Regions from separate parts of the Bacillus sp. AFS053548 genome, predicted to be linked through region 2. Evidence: a T-box and tRNA genes for the amino acid it is inferred to sense, from the RefSeq annotation. Region 2 holds a T-box; the other holds one or more tRNA genes.
The links. The T-box of region 2 lies ahead of asnS (asparagine--tRNA ligase). A T-box ahead of a tRNA ligase gene usually reads a tRNA of that ligase, here a tRNA-Asn.

Region 1: it has a tRNA-Asn gene. The T-box ahead of asnS (asparagine--tRNA ligase) is inferred to sense a tRNA for this amino acid. The anticodon was not compared.

What each region holds. Positions count from the first base shown of each region.
Region 1 is NZ_NUHI01000015.1:239,163-246,781, reverse strand. It holds gene pstB (phosphate ABC transporter ATP-binding protein PstB) at 1-567, opposite strand, end outside; gene CN946_RS09330 (peptidoglycan D,D-transpeptidase FtsI family protein) at 823-3,000, opposite strand; gene CN946_RS09325 (MFS transporter) at 3,104-4,321, opposite strand; gene CN946_RS09320 (superoxide dismutase) at 4,440-5,048, opposite strand; tRNA gene CN946_RS09315 (tRNA-Ser) at 5,257-5,346, opposite strand; tRNA gene CN946_RS09310 (tRNA-Met) at 5,359-5,435, opposite strand; tRNA gene CN946_RS09305 (tRNA-Asn) at 5,448-5,522, opposite strand; gene CN946_RS09300 (DUF1189 domain-containing protein) at 5,837-6,595, shown strand; gene CN946_RS09295 (hypothetical protein) at 6,714-7,046, shown strand; gene ispG (flavodoxin-dependent (E)-4-hydroxy-3-methylbut-2-enyl-diphosphate synthase) at 7,164-7,619, shown strand, end outside.
Region 2 is NZ_NUHI01000006.1:75,951-83,569, reverse strand. It holds gene CN946_RS04190 (YqkE family protein) at 260-514, opposite strand; gene asnS (asparagine--tRNA ligase) at 694-2,085, opposite strand; T-box leader at 2,137-2,375, opposite strand; gene CN946_RS04175 (zinc ribbon domain-containing protein) at 3,139-3,384, shown strand; gene CN946_RS04170 (alpha/beta hydrolase) at 3,402-4,322, shown strand; gene CN946_RS04165 (iron-containing alcohol dehydrogenase) at 4,361-5,524, opposite strand; gene CN946_RS04160 (GNAT family N-acetyltransferase) at 5,583-6,170, opposite strand; gene CN946_RS04155 (CDGSH iron-sulfur domain-containing protein) at 6,367-6,576, shown strand; gene CN946_RS04150 (processed acidic surface protein) at 6,718-7,619, shown strand, end outside.

The DNA.
Region 1 (7,619 bases), on a different contig from region 2:
ATCTGGCTCGATTGCTAAACAGCGTGCGATACATAAACGTTGTTGTTGCCCTCCTGAAAGACCAAAAGCATTCTCATGCAAACGATCTTTAACCTCATCCCAAATTGCTGCGCCTTTTAAACTTTTTTCAACAATCTGATTTAATGTAGTTTTATCTTTAATACCATGTATTTTCGGTCCATATGCAACGTTTTCCCAAATTGATTTAGGGAATACATTTGGCTTTTGGAATACCATTCCTACGTGCGTTCTTAATTCTTCAACAGGATAGTTTTTATCGAAAATATCTTGTTCGCGGTAAAGGATTTTCCCTTCTGTTCGAACTGAAGGAACTAACTCAACCATACGATTTAACGTTTTTAAATAAGTCGATTTACCACATCCACTAGGTCCAATAATCGCAGTAACTTCATTCTCATAAATACTTAAATTTATATTTTTTAATGCTTTATCTTGTCCATACCATAAATTCAAATCTTGAGTATCATAAACAATTGATTTTTTTACGTTTGTATTTATCTCTTCAATATCATCGTTTTTAATTGTATTCTCTCTATTTAATGTCATTGTCATAACTTTCGATCCCCTCTCATCCTAAAGGAAGCTTTCTATTTTTGATAGATAAAATATTAACTAAACAATAGATAAAACTTATAATCGTTTAAATTCAGTAATACGTTACATGAATAATCATATTCTCAAACTATTAAACCTGTTTTAACCGAATGTAAAGATTATGTAAATAAGTTCAGAAGAAGAATGAAGAGTGTAAAAAAGGAGTTTTCCAAATAAAAAAAGAGAAGGGTTTAATCCCTTCTCTTCTTATTGATTTTTATTTTGAGTATCTTGGTTATCTTGACTATTTTGATTGTCTTGTGTGTCTTGATTATCTAAATTGTCTTTTGGTTCGTCATTATAAATAGATTGTCTTTCTTTTTTCAATTTAAAGTATTCATCCATAATATCTCGGCCAATGTATTTATTTACTGGTGCTTGGTCAGTTTGCAACCAAGGAACTACTACTACAAAGGCAATTTCAGGATTGTCATACGGAGCATATCCCATCAATGTTTCATTATAAGTTTTTTGTGGCCCATTGTATTTTTTACGATCTGGACCGTCGTAGACAGATTGGGCTGTACCTGTTTTACCGGCTATTTTATAGTCTACGCCTATGAAGTATTTGCGAGCAGTACCACCAGTCTCATTATATACTTTGATCAAACCTTGTTTAACATGATCGATGTATGATTGTTTCATATCTATTCGATTTAATACTTTAGGTTTTACTTCTGTTCTTATAACACCAGAATCTTCACCTATAGAAGGCTGTCTTATTTCTTTTGCAACATGCGGTTGAATTCTATAACCGCCATTAGCAATTGTAGATACATATTGAGCTAATTGAAGTGGTGTATAAGTATCATACTGCCCAATTGCCATATCTAGTAGGAAACCTGGGCTTTTGTCTACACCCTTAAATCCAATTGCTTCATTTGGTAGATCAATTCCAGTTTTAACACCAAGCCCGAATTGACTGAAACTGTTTCGGAATGTATCAAACGCTTTTACGTCGATATCTAAAGGCCTATTTTCAACATAATTTGCATGTCCAATAGCCATAGCCGTTCGGAACATATAAACGTTTGATGAATATTTTAAGGCATCTAAATCATTAATCCATCCGAAGTTTTTATATGACGCTTTTACTGGTGTTCCCGCAATTTTAATCGGTGTATCGAATTGCCTTTGTCCTGGAGTAATTGCTCCTGTTTGATAACCAGTTAAAAGAGTTGCACCTTTTACTGTTGAACCCATCTCATAAGATGAAGTAAGATTTCCTGTTGCGTAATCTACAACTTTATTTTTGCCTGTCTTTTTGTCTTTAACAATTTGCTTTCCAGACATAGCTAAAATTTCACCCGTTTTCGGGTTAATCATTGTAACAAATGCTCTGTCCAAATATCGACCATTTGACGTTGCTTTTGCTTGTAAAAGCCTATCTTTAATTATTGAATCAACTTTACCTTGAAGTTCCATATCAATTGACAGTACTAAATCACTTCCAGGTTCCCCTTCAGTAATCACTTTCGTATCAACAACATTTCCATTTGAATCAATAACATTTTGTGCCTTACCTTTTGTACCACGTAAAACATCTTCATATTGCTTTTCAATATAACTTTTTCCTACACGATCATTACGGTCATAACCCCGTGCTAAATAATAATCGACATTTTGAGCAGGTAATCCTTCTTTTTCAGAAGTAATATTACCTAAAATTGTTCGGAACGTATCACCATAAACGTATTTTCTTTCCCAATTTGTCGTTACATCTACACCTGGAAGCTGGTCCAAATGTTCACTAACTGTTGCATATTCTTTTTCAGTAACTCCCTCACTTTTAATTGTTTGTGGAGTTAGTGCATAACCAGCACTCATTTGCTTGTAAATTGCAAGTATCTGTAAGTCATTTGCACTAAGAGAATTGATATGATCAGCTGTAATTTTATCAATCTGTAAATTATAGTAAGCCTTATTGTAAGCAGCGTCATCATCTTTATTTTGGGCTTTTAGTGTTTTATCCTCTTCTTTTGAAACTAGTTTTTTTGCATCTTCAGGATTTGTTAATAACCAATAATCTTTTCGATCTCGTTCTGTTATTTTATTAGTTGGCATCTTAAGATAACTTTTTAACTTTGTAGCCATTGTTAATAACTCACCTGAAGTTGTCCCTTTTTTTCTTGTATACGTAATTGTACGTAAAGGCGTATTATCTACGACAACCTTTCCGTTACGATCTAAAATTTTTCCCCTTGGTACAGCTTGATCGACGGTCATATTTTCTGTACGCTCTAATTCTAATTTATAGTCTTCACCTTTAACAATTTGTACGACACCTAATCTTAGAATTAAAAAAGAAAATAAGACAAACACAAGAAAAAATAGTGTATTCAGTCGTGTTGGTAATGTGATTTTATATTTCTTAGGCTTATTCATTTTTTCTCCTCTTTTTTCAACAATTACTAATTCTACATATTAATATTTTAATGATTTGGAAAAAAGAATCACTGCTAAGTTTTTGACAATTTAGTGACAATACTTAAGCATGCTTATATTCTAATTTTCTCATTACGAAATAGACCAAAAAGTGTCCTGCACCAAATAAACACATTAATAATGGAATAACTTGTTCTGGTTGGAATAGTGATGTACATACAATGAAAACTGCAATAGAAAACATTCTACCGCTATTTAAATACACTTCACGTATTACGATATATTCCACTCTATATTCCCTGGCCTTATACGATTTTCCTATTATATCATATGTTAAAGATAAGTAAGGTACTAAAATGATTGGATATGCCAAAGAAATTATTGCACCGTAAATGATTAATAAAGGAAACGAAACTTTAAAAGCGATTACAAAAACAGCGCAGAATAATAGAAAACCACCAATAAATATAGCTTTCATTCTAAAATTTTCTTTTATAATCCTTGTAACAATATAATAGGTAATAAAGCTAATTAACGATGTAATTAATCCGTATTTCCCCAGAGCAAATTCACTTCCCGTAGATAAGTAAATATAAATTGAAATAACAAACATAAAAATCCCTTCACGAATCCCCTGAAAGAAATTAGCATAAGTTACTTTCCGCCAATTTTCATTTAATTTTCTTTCTTGAATGACGCGCTTAATATTGAATTCACTATCAAGTTCCCGTCTAACTAAGAAATAACTTAAGACTACTGCACATATAAATAAAATAACTGCAGCAAGAAACACAAAATGATAACCTTTATTTCCGATCATTGAAGAAATAATCGCTCCAGCTATAAATGGGCCAAGCATTCCCGTGAACGAATTAATTAGCCCTAAAAAACCATTAAAAAATTGTCTAGTTTCAGGTTCAGTAACTTCAAACGTTAATAAGTTAAACGCTAAATAGTAACAGCCATTACCTACCCCTAAAATCGCTCCAATCAAAATTGTTGCTAATAATGTCTTCGTTTCAAATAGTAAAACGACTATGTAGAATATCGCCAAAAAAGAAATACCCACTCTTAAAATGACAACTCGATCAATTGTTTTAGCTAATCTGCCTGCTATTACGAATGTAAGAGCTTGAAAAAATGCGATCGAAAATTGGTACGAAGCAATTGGTAAATAATTATTTGATTGCTTCCACAAATAAACATTTACAAATGTACTAGATAAAGCTGTCGCTAAAGTAAACAATCCACCGACACTCAGTAAAAGAACTAAATCTTTATTTAAATCTACGTCACCTAATAAAAATTTCCACTTACTCATATTAAACTCTCCTTTGTCTCATGAACTAGTTTTCCGAGTAAATGAAAATTTATCCTTTTTTGAAACATAAAAAAAAAACACTACTTAAATAAATTAAGTAGTGTTCATTTTTTATAAATTATTTAGCAGCTTGGTATAATTCTTCTACTTTTTCCCAGTTTACTACATTCCAGAATGCACCAACGTAATCAGGGCGTTTGTTTTGGTAGTTTAAGTAGTAAGCATGCTCCCATACATCTAAACCTAAGATAGGAGTTTTACCTTCCATTAAAGGTGAATCTTGGTTAGCTGTGCTAGTCACTTCTAACTCACCATTGTTTACTACTAACCAAGCCCAACCAGAACCGAAACGAGTTAATGCAGCTTGAGTGAAAGCAGCTTTTAACTCATCTAAGCTACCGAATTTAGCGTTAATTGCTTCAGCAACTTCACCAACTGGAGTGCCTGTGCCTTCTGGAGTTAATAAAGTCCAGAATAAGCTATGGTTAGCATGTCCACCACCATTGTTACGTACAGCTGTACGGATACCTTCTGGAAGTGCATCTAAGTTTGAAATTAATTCTTCAATTGAAGAAGTAGCTACTTCTTTACCTTCTAAAGCAGCGTTTAAGTTTGTTACATATGTATTGTGGTGACGAGTGTGGTGAATATTCATTGTTTCTTTATCAAAGTGTGGCTCTAATGCATCATAAGCATAAGGTAATTGTGGTAATTCAAATTTTGACATTTTTTATTTCCTCCCAAAGATAATAGTGAATTTCAATTTAAAGTTATCAAATATACCGAAAGATTTCAATAGTTATGCTTGAGAAAAGGGAAAGAAAGTAAAAAAGATTAATTTTTGGAAGAAAATTATTTAAGCGTTGGGGATCATAGAAGATATAAAAAACGAAAAAAGTCTTCAACATGAAAGTTGAAAACTTTTTCACTAATTAAGGAGTAAGAGGGATTCGAACCCCCGCGGGCTGTTACACCCCTGTCGGTTTTCAAGACCGATCCCTTCAGCCGGACTTGGGTATTACTCCATAATAAAATATTGGTAGCGGCGGAGGGAGTCGAACCCACGACCTCACGGGTATGAACCGTACGCTCTAGCCAGCTGAGCTACACCGCCAAACTATATAAATGGCTCCGCAGGTAGGGTTCGAACCTACGACCACTCGGTTAACAGCCGAGTGCTCTACCACTGAGCTACTGCGGAATAATTCGTGTTGTCCTTAAGACAATATTTAATTTATCATGTTTCAAACTAGACGTCAATACTTTTTATTATTTTTTTGATTATTAATTTATATTAATTATTTTTTAGTGAAAATAAATTGTTTTATCGAGATTTAAAGCCAAACTTAAGTACGATTCTTAAACCATTGTCTTGCTCTTCTTATTTACTCTTATCATTTTAATTAAAGTTTAATATTCAATGACCAAAAAAAGATTATAATATACAAAATAGCCCGAAAGTTACATAATAAATTTCGGGAAGTGAAATAACATTAAATAAGAAAGGATGAGTTTATGAATATATTTAAACAATTTTGGTTTAGTTTATACTCTCCAAAAACAATATCAAGATATAGACTCCAAAAAATCGGTAAAACAATCTTTTTTCTTTTCCTACTAGCAATTTTATATACTCTTCCGGGTTTCTTTTCATTTGAAAAAAATGTGAAGCTTCAGGTGAACAATGTTTCTGATTTGCTTAAAGACAATATTCAGTCAATTTCTTTAAACAAAGGAGCTATATCAATTAACGATAATACGCCGTTCGAACGAAATATCGGCGAATATAAATATGCTTTTTATCCAAATGAAACAGTTATACCTTCAAAATTAAAAAATGAACAATTTGCTGTTGTTGTTTTAAAAAATAGAGTAATTATTAAAAATGATAAAGGAGAGCAAGATTACCCTTACCCTTCATTAAAATCTACAAAAATAAACAAAGCAGACGTTTCAAAATTTATTAAAAATATTAAAGAAGCTCTTCCAGTATTTTTAATCGCATTATTTTCCCTATTTTATTTAGGCTCTTGTATCTTCATATTTATAGTTGCTACATTATTAGCGTTTTTAACAGCTTTATTTAAATCGACTAAGCACTTGCCTTTTAGACAACGCTTTGCAATGGTTTCGTATAGCTTAACACTACCTACTGTTATCTATTTATTGCTAGGGTTATTGAAAATAAATATTCCATTCCAAACTTTAATTTTTATTTTGATTACAGTTGGTATGTACACATTAACAATTAAAAATTTACCTTCTAAAAAATAATGTTTACTGAAGTGTGTTTCACACTTCTTTTTTTTTGCTAAAATATTTATTAGTCCAAGCTCCTAGTAGGAATATTCGTTGTGGACAAGCATATAGTCTACAAAAGGAGTGATTATTAATGAAAAAAATAGCTTTTTTACTAGGTTCTTTATTGCTTGCATATATAATATTTTTTGACCTACAAGTAGGGACAATCCCAACTAAACATATAGCTACAGTGGCAAAAGCAACAAAATCAGAAACAAAAGCAACCTCACTTCTAAAATATGAAAAAATTCAAGTTAAAAATGGTGACACTGTTTTAGGAATTATCGAAGACCTTAACCCTGATTTTAACCAGCCAATTAGCCAAATTACAAAAGATTTTAGTGCATTAAACAATGGACTTTCACCTGCTAAAATTCAAAGTGGAAAATCATATAAATTCCCAATTTACTCTTCACAAAAATAAAATTTGTGATATATTTCTTTAGAACCAGTTGATAAAAAGAGTAATCATGTAGAAAATATGATAATGTAGATTTATACAAAATAGAAATAAAGTTATTTTTGAAGGAGCGAGTTACTCGTGAACGAAATTACACATAGAAGTAAAACACGTGCAGTTAAAGTAGGTAATGTAGTTGTTGGTGGAGCGAATGAAATTTCGATCCAAAGTATGACAACGACAAAAACACACGATGTTGAAGCAACAGTTGCAGAAATTAAACGACTTGAAGAAGCTGGATGTCAGATTGTTCGAGTTGCAGTACCAGACGAAAGAGCTGCGAATGCAATTGCTGATATTAAAAAACAAATTAACATACCACTTGTTGCAGATATACACTTTGATTATAAATTAGCCTTAAAAGCAATTGAAGGCGGAGTAGATAAAATAAGAATTAATCCAGGTAATATCGGTCGTAAAGAAAAAGTTGAAGCAGTAGTGAATGCTGCTAAAGCTAAAGGAATTCCAATTCGTATCGGTGTTAATGCTGGTTCATTAGAAAAACGAATCTTAGAGAAATATGGTTACCCAACTGCT
Region 2 (7,619 bases):
CTCCACTCCGATATGTAATTTTTTGAACATTTTTTTTAAATCGAATTCGGAAAATTTTTAAAGCGCTTTCAAAAAGAACGATTTCACGATCTTAAATTATTTACACCACCTACTACCTTTTGTTTAACTTAATTTTACTATAAAAAATTATAAAATTTTGAACAATCAAAAAATTTCACAATGTGAAATTTCTTATAAAAAAAATGATTAAATTAATTTTTTACACATGCAAAAAAAAAATAAGACGTCATTTCGCGTCTTATTTAAAGTCCTTCCAAGAGATATTGCTCTCGTTTAATAACTCTTCGAATGATTTATTTTTCTCACGTAATCTCTTTTCTTCACGAATACGTGCTTCTTCTTCCTCCTTTATCTTCGTTTCATTTTCTTGCAATTGTTTTTTTGTATTTTTTAATTTTTGAAGAATTTCTTCATTCATTAATGATCCTAATGATATTTTTTCCTTCTGTTCATACGCCGGTTTTACAGGCTGCTGTGGTTTTCTTTTTTTCATTTTATTTCACCTTCCATTTCCATTATTTTATCATTAATTTATAGTAGAAAGAGAAGTATTTCATCTTTGCTTTTATTATAAAACTACTATTTCTCTTTTTTCAAATGCTAAAACTCAGATTCTTTTGGTTCTTCATAAAAACAATAGGATGCCGCAGCATCCTATTGTTCATTTTTATATTAAAAATCTGCATTTCCTGGTGTACGTGGGAATGGTATTACATCACGGATGTTTTTCATTCCTGTTAAATACATAACAAGTCGCTCAAATCCAATTCCATAACCAGAATGTTTTGTACCGCCGTATTTTCTAAGCTCTAGATACCACCAGTAATCTTCTTCATTCATACCAAGTTCTTTGATTCGCTCTACAAGGACGTCTTCTCTTTCTTCACGTTGACTTCCTCCGATTAATTCGCCAATACCAGGAACTAATAAGTCGGTCGCAGCTACTGTTTTGCCATCCTCATTCGCTCTCATATAAAATGCTTTAATTTCTTTCGGATAGTCAGTTACGTATACTGGACGCTTGTAAATTTCCTCACTTAAGTAACGTTCATGTTCAGTTTGTAAATCTGTTCCCCATTCTACTGGGTAGTCAAACTTTTTACCAGAGTTCTGTAATAATTCAACAGCTTCAGTATAAGTAACTCTACCAAAGTCAGATTCTAATGCATTCTTTAATCTTTCAATAAGTGTTTTATCAATAAAGCTATTAAAGAAGTCCATTTCTTCAGGTGCATGTTCAAATACGTAATTAATTACAAACTTAACCATGTCTTCACCAAGATCCATGATATCTGGTAGTTCTGCAAAAGCAACTTCCGGCTCAATCATCCAGAATTCTGCGGCATGTCGTGCAGTATTTGAATTTTCTGCTCTAAAAGTCGGACCAAATGTATACACATTACGGAAAGCAAGGGCATAAGCTTCACCATTTAATTGTCCACTTACAGTTAAGTTAGTTTCTTTGCCGAAGAAATCCGCGCCGTCATCCACTTTTCCACCTTCAGCTTTTGGAACTTGGTTCAGATCCATTGTAGTCACACGGAACATCTCTCCTGCGCCTTCTGTGTCACTTCCAGTAATAATCGGTGTATGTACATAAACATATCCTTTTTCTTGAAAGAATTTATGAATGGCATATGATGCAAGTGATCTTACTCTGAAAACCGCTGAATATGCATTCGTTCTTGGACGTAAATGTGCTATTGTTCTTAAATATTCAAGAGAATGTCTCTTTTTTTGTAATGGATAATCTGTATCTGATAATCCTTCAATCACAATTTTTGTTGCCTTAATTTCAAAAGGTTGTTTCATTTCCGGAGTTGGAATAAATTCACCTTCTATTAAAACAGTAGAGCTAATCGGTAACTTCGTAATTTCTTTGAAATTATCAAGATTGTCCTCAAATACTATTTGTACACTCTTAAAGAATGTACCGTCGTTTAACTCCATAAAACCAATTGTTTTAGAATCACGAAGAGTTCGAATCCATCCTGAAATTTGAACGGTTTTGTCTTTAAAATTTTCTTGATTTCTGTATAAATCTTTTACTACAGTCTTTATCATAATTAGCCTCCTTATGTTAATTTTCCAATAAAAAAAGCCTTCTATCCCTATAAAAGGGACGAAAGACTAACTTCCGCGGTACCACCCAAATTGTCATAATATGACCAACTTTAAAGCTAACACTGCTTATCCCAGTTAATAACGTGCTGGTAACGTCTAAGCCTACTTAAGAGATCCCGTTCGGTTAGAACTCAAAGGTGTTCTTCATTCATGCTTCATCACTAGGCTTCCACCGTCCCTAGCTCGCTATCGAATATAGCAAAAACTACTTTCCTTTTCATCGATTTAAAATATGTAGTTTTTAAAGGAATTTTTCTTGTATAATTTATCATAAATTATAATCTCTTGTCTAGTTGTCCCCTAAAATATATTCATTTGAATCTCTACTTTTAAACATCTTAAATTAATTGAATCTATTTGACACACAACATTTCCCACTTAGAGCCTTTACAAAACCATTCTTAACAAGTGCAAATTACATTTTTTCCAGCGACATTCTTCTCTCGGTCTTGCATTTATATTAACGTTTGTAGAATATACACTTGCCACTGCATAGTCGATCGCTGTTAACAATGGATTACCAGTGGCTAACCCATTGTCTGTAAAATAAAGCGTTGCTACACCATTGCATCATGTTGCTTGTCCATACACAATTCGCTTTACTTTTTTAGGATGCGATTCTCCTGCTTTCAACACTTGAAAAGCTGTTGGCGATAGTGAAAAAAATTTAACGCTCATATCGATTCCCCTTGTAATAATTTGATATCTATTACAAAAACAAAATTTGCTGATATTTGTATCATTCAAAGATACTCAGTTAGTAAAAAGAAGGATTGTCCAAAGTATATCTTCCCTTTTTACTTCCTCATAGACAGCTTATGGGTAATCAAACTCCATTACTCATGAATCTGTTATATCATGGGAGGATTTTTTATGAACATTAAGCGATCAATGATCAATTTTCAAACTTATCATTTTTGATTTAATTGTCAAAATCCATTTAATAAATTTTCTTTTTCCTATGATACACTTTACTAAAAAGGAGGGTTTTTTATGGCTAGAGCAGAAGAATTGTTAAAGGATAAATTTGTTTGTTCGAAATGTAAACATACACACGCTAAAACTAAAGAAGTATCAATGTCTGGTTCAGGTTTAAGTAAGCTACTTGATATTGATTATAATCATTTTTTATTTGTTTCTTGTTTAAATTGTGGTTTTGTTGAGGTTTATAATCCTTCAATTTTAGAAGGTAAAACCCGTGGTGAGTTAACTACAATTCTTGATATTCTTTTTGGATAGAGAGTGATGGTTCTATTATGATGATTTGGCTTGTTGTAGCTGTTCTTTTTCTCATTTATTTTATTGGAGTTGGCTATTATTTTACGCAGCAAGTTTTGTTTATGAAAACAAATTCACTTGAGTTTATTTATCAGCGCGAGTTGGAAAATTTCCGATTTGATGAAGGATTGTATCGTTCTGTTCAAAAACAACCCTTTTCTATTCAATCTCGTTATGGGTATGAATTAAAGGGATACTTGTTTGAGGCCTTTGATACAAATAATTGGGTTATTATTACACATGGTATAACGGTTAATAAGAATAACTCTATTAAATATGCTGAGCTATTTTTAAAGCTTGGTTTTAATGTACTTACTTATGATCATAGGCGACATGGGGAGTCAGGTGGACAAACAACTAGCTACGGATATTATGAGAAATATGACTTACAAACTGTGGTTCAATATTTAAAGGATTTAAAAGGTGAGATTGTTCTTGGCATTCATGGGGAGTCAATGGGAGCTTGCACAATGTTACAATATGCTGGTTTTGTTGAGGATTCTGCAGCCTTCTATATTTCAGACTGTGCGTTCTCTACATTTGAGGAACAGCTTACATATCGTTTGAAAATGGATTATAAACTTCCTAAATGGGCAATCCTTCCAGTTTCTAGCATTTGGTTAAAGCTTCGGAATGGATTTTTCATTAAAGATATTTCCCCTTTACTGGCAACACATAATATTAAAAATCCCGTTTTATTTGTTCATAGTAAACCAGATCCTTATATTCCATTTACACATACACTTAAATTATTTGAAGCGAAAAATCAAAATAAGAGAGAACTATTCATTGCTGAAAATGGTGCTCACGCTATGAGTTTAAATGAAAACAAAGATGATTACTATTCTATTGTTTCATCTTTTTTAAATAATATTGGCGTTAACCATCATTCAATATAAAAACTGGACAGAGTTATTTCTCTGTCCAGTTTTTATTCTTAAAGAGCTGCCTCTAAAATTTTCAATGCATCTTCTTGATCTAATTTTTTGAAGTAACCGAATGGACCGTATTTAACCGTTTTAGCAGCCATTTCAGGTAGTTGCTCTTTTGTAATACCGTACTCACTTAAACGACTTGGCGCACCTATCTGGTTCCAGAATGTACGTAAAGCTTTAATACCAGCTAATGCCCATTCTTCTTTTGACATTGATTCTTGCCTAATATCAAATACTCTATCTGCAAATTGACAGAAACGATCAACATTTTCGCTCATTACATATTCCATCCAATGAGGGAAAATAATGGCTAATCCTCCGCCGTGTGGAATATCTGTTACTGCAGAAACTGCATGTTCAATATTATGTGTAGCCCAATCACCTTGGACACCCATACTTAAGATCCCATTTAATGCCATCGTACCACTATATAATAGCGTTTCACGCGCTTCATAATCATCCAATTTCTCTACTGCGATTGGAGCAGTTTCAATTACTGTTTTTAAAATCCCCTCACAGAAACGATCTTGAATTTTTGTATTCGTTCCATGGTGGAAATATGACTCAATAACATGTGACATTATATCCACTGATCCGTAAACTGTTTGATCACGAGGAACTGTAAACGTATTTTGAGGATCTAGAATTGAAAACGTTGGGTAACTAAATTTACTTCCCCAACCTAATTTTTCATTTGTTTCCCAATTTGTAATAACTGACCCAGCGTTCATTTCTGAACCCGTTGCTGCAAGCGTTAATACTGTTCCAAATTTTAATGCATCTGTTGGGAATGCTTTACGAGTAATAACATCCCAAATCTCACCATCAAATTTCGCTCCAACTGCGATAGCTTTTGTACAGTCGATTACAGAACCACCACCAACAGCTAAAACAAAGTCAATATTTTCGTCTTTACAAATTTGTATACCTTTATGAACTGTTGATAATTTCGGATTTGGTTCAACTCCGCTTAGTTCATAAACTGTTTTATCAGCTTCTTTAAGAATGCCTACTATTTGATCGTATAGGCCATTTCTCTTAATACTTCCACCACCGTATACAAGTAAAACATTCTTTCCAAAGCTAGCAGCCTTTTCTTTTAACTTTTGTACACTATCTTTACCAAATATTAATTCTGTTGGATTTGCAAATGTAAAAAAATTCATATGTATCCCTCCTATTGTTCAAACTTAATTTTAACTTAAACAATCGAAAGGATGCATCTTAAACGACTTTTGTTTCGAATATTTTTTCATTTATTGGGAACACTAAATAATCGTATGAATGATTCATAATAAATCTAACTTTCTCATATTTAAATCCCACTTTTTCATATAGTCGGCGAGCAGAAGGTTTGTCTTGATCTACATTTAATGAAACTCGTGAAATCCCTTTGTTTTTGGCAAAAGAAAGTAATCCTTCTAATAATTCAGTTCCAATTCCTTTGCCTTGATAATCTGGATGCACTGACAATGTATCAATATAAAAATCTTCATCATCTGCTTCCTTATCTACTTTTACATTTTGAATATTTAAATTACGACTTATTATTTCAAGCATTTCACGATCAAGTACTGATAGTTCCATGGAATGGTAGGCTACAATCACTCCTACTACTTTTCCTTCAATTTCTTTAACTAAGCAATTATGGTAACTTAGTCGATTTTGTTCAGATTGAACATAATATTCTAAAATTGGGGTTGCTTGTTCGTATGATGATGTCCCTGTTAACATAAATACAATATCTTCAATCGCTTGTACAATTAGAGGGACAATTTGTTTGGCATCTTCTTTTTTTGCTATTCGAATCATGAATTGTCACTCCTTAACTTAAATTTTTCTTAGTTTATCTTTAATATTTTTTAGGATAAAAAAAAACAACCTTTTCATTTTATAATAAATCCATGCTAATTTCATGTTAAAAATTAATACTTTATTAAATTACCCCATTTATTTTAACATAAATGTAATATATAATAATTCTAAGATGTGTAGGAGGAAAATTAATATGTCTGATGTTCAAATTAAGGTTTTAGATAATGGTCCTTTACGTGTCACTGGCACGGTTGAGTTAGTTGATGCTGAAGGGAATACATATCCGCAAAAAGCAGCTTTCTCATTATGCCGCTGCGGCATGTCAAGTAAATTACCATATTGTGACGGTACTCATAAAGGAAAATTCGAATCTGTCGTTCGAGCTCCTAAAGAATCAGAATAATTTTATTTTTCTGGCGCCGATTATTGAGCAATTTTAAATAATCGGCTTTCTTATGCCCTCATACCTTTATTACCTTTGAATCATTCATAAAACCGATCTAATCACATTTACATTTAGGGAATGTACTAAGGGGGAAACAATATGAAAAAGGTATTAGCTTCAGTCGTTTTATCTGCAGCATTAGTATTACCAGGTGTAACTGCATATGCAGCACCAAATGCAAATGAATTAAAATCTTATTTAGTTAGTATCGACCTAACTCAACAACAATTAGAGGATTATTTAAATTCTTACTACGGTGAGTCGATCTCTGATTTCGATTCAGTTGATGAGTTGAAAGATACTTTAGGTGAAAGACTTACACAAAAAACTTTAGACGATCTTTTAGATGAGTACGGTTACACTGAAGATGAAATTATCGATCTAGCAGTTTACTATGATGATATGGACAAAAATGCATCATTACTAGATACGTATTATTTTACTTCTGATATCGAAAACTTAATTTATTTAGATGAAGATGAGTCAGGTAGCGGTAGCGAAGATGATTTCCCTTCTATGGATGATATTTCTAGTGCTCTTACTGAGTTTGGAATTACTCAAGCAGAAATTACTAACCTATCTGCTTATATAGAAAAAGTTGTGAATGACGACCCTGCTGTTGAAGCAAAATTAGAAGCATTAGGAGAACGTGCATCTGCTTTAGAAGAAAATTATCCTGAATTTTTCTCAATGGATACTGAGACTGCTCCAGAAGAATTACCAGCTGAATTAAAAGTAGAATTAATGAATATCGTAAAAGAGCTTCAATCTACTTTAAAAATTGATATTAAAGTTGCAATTGAACAAAATGGCGTTAAAACTCCTTTAACTTTTGCTAAATTACTTACTATGGATGATTCTATGGATTCTATGGAAAATATAAAAGTATATTTAGAGATTTATGATAACGCTGGTAATCTATTATTAGACGCTTTATTTTCACCAGATGAACTTATTGGTGATGACGAAATAGTAGATATCGTTAAAGATACTCAAAAAGC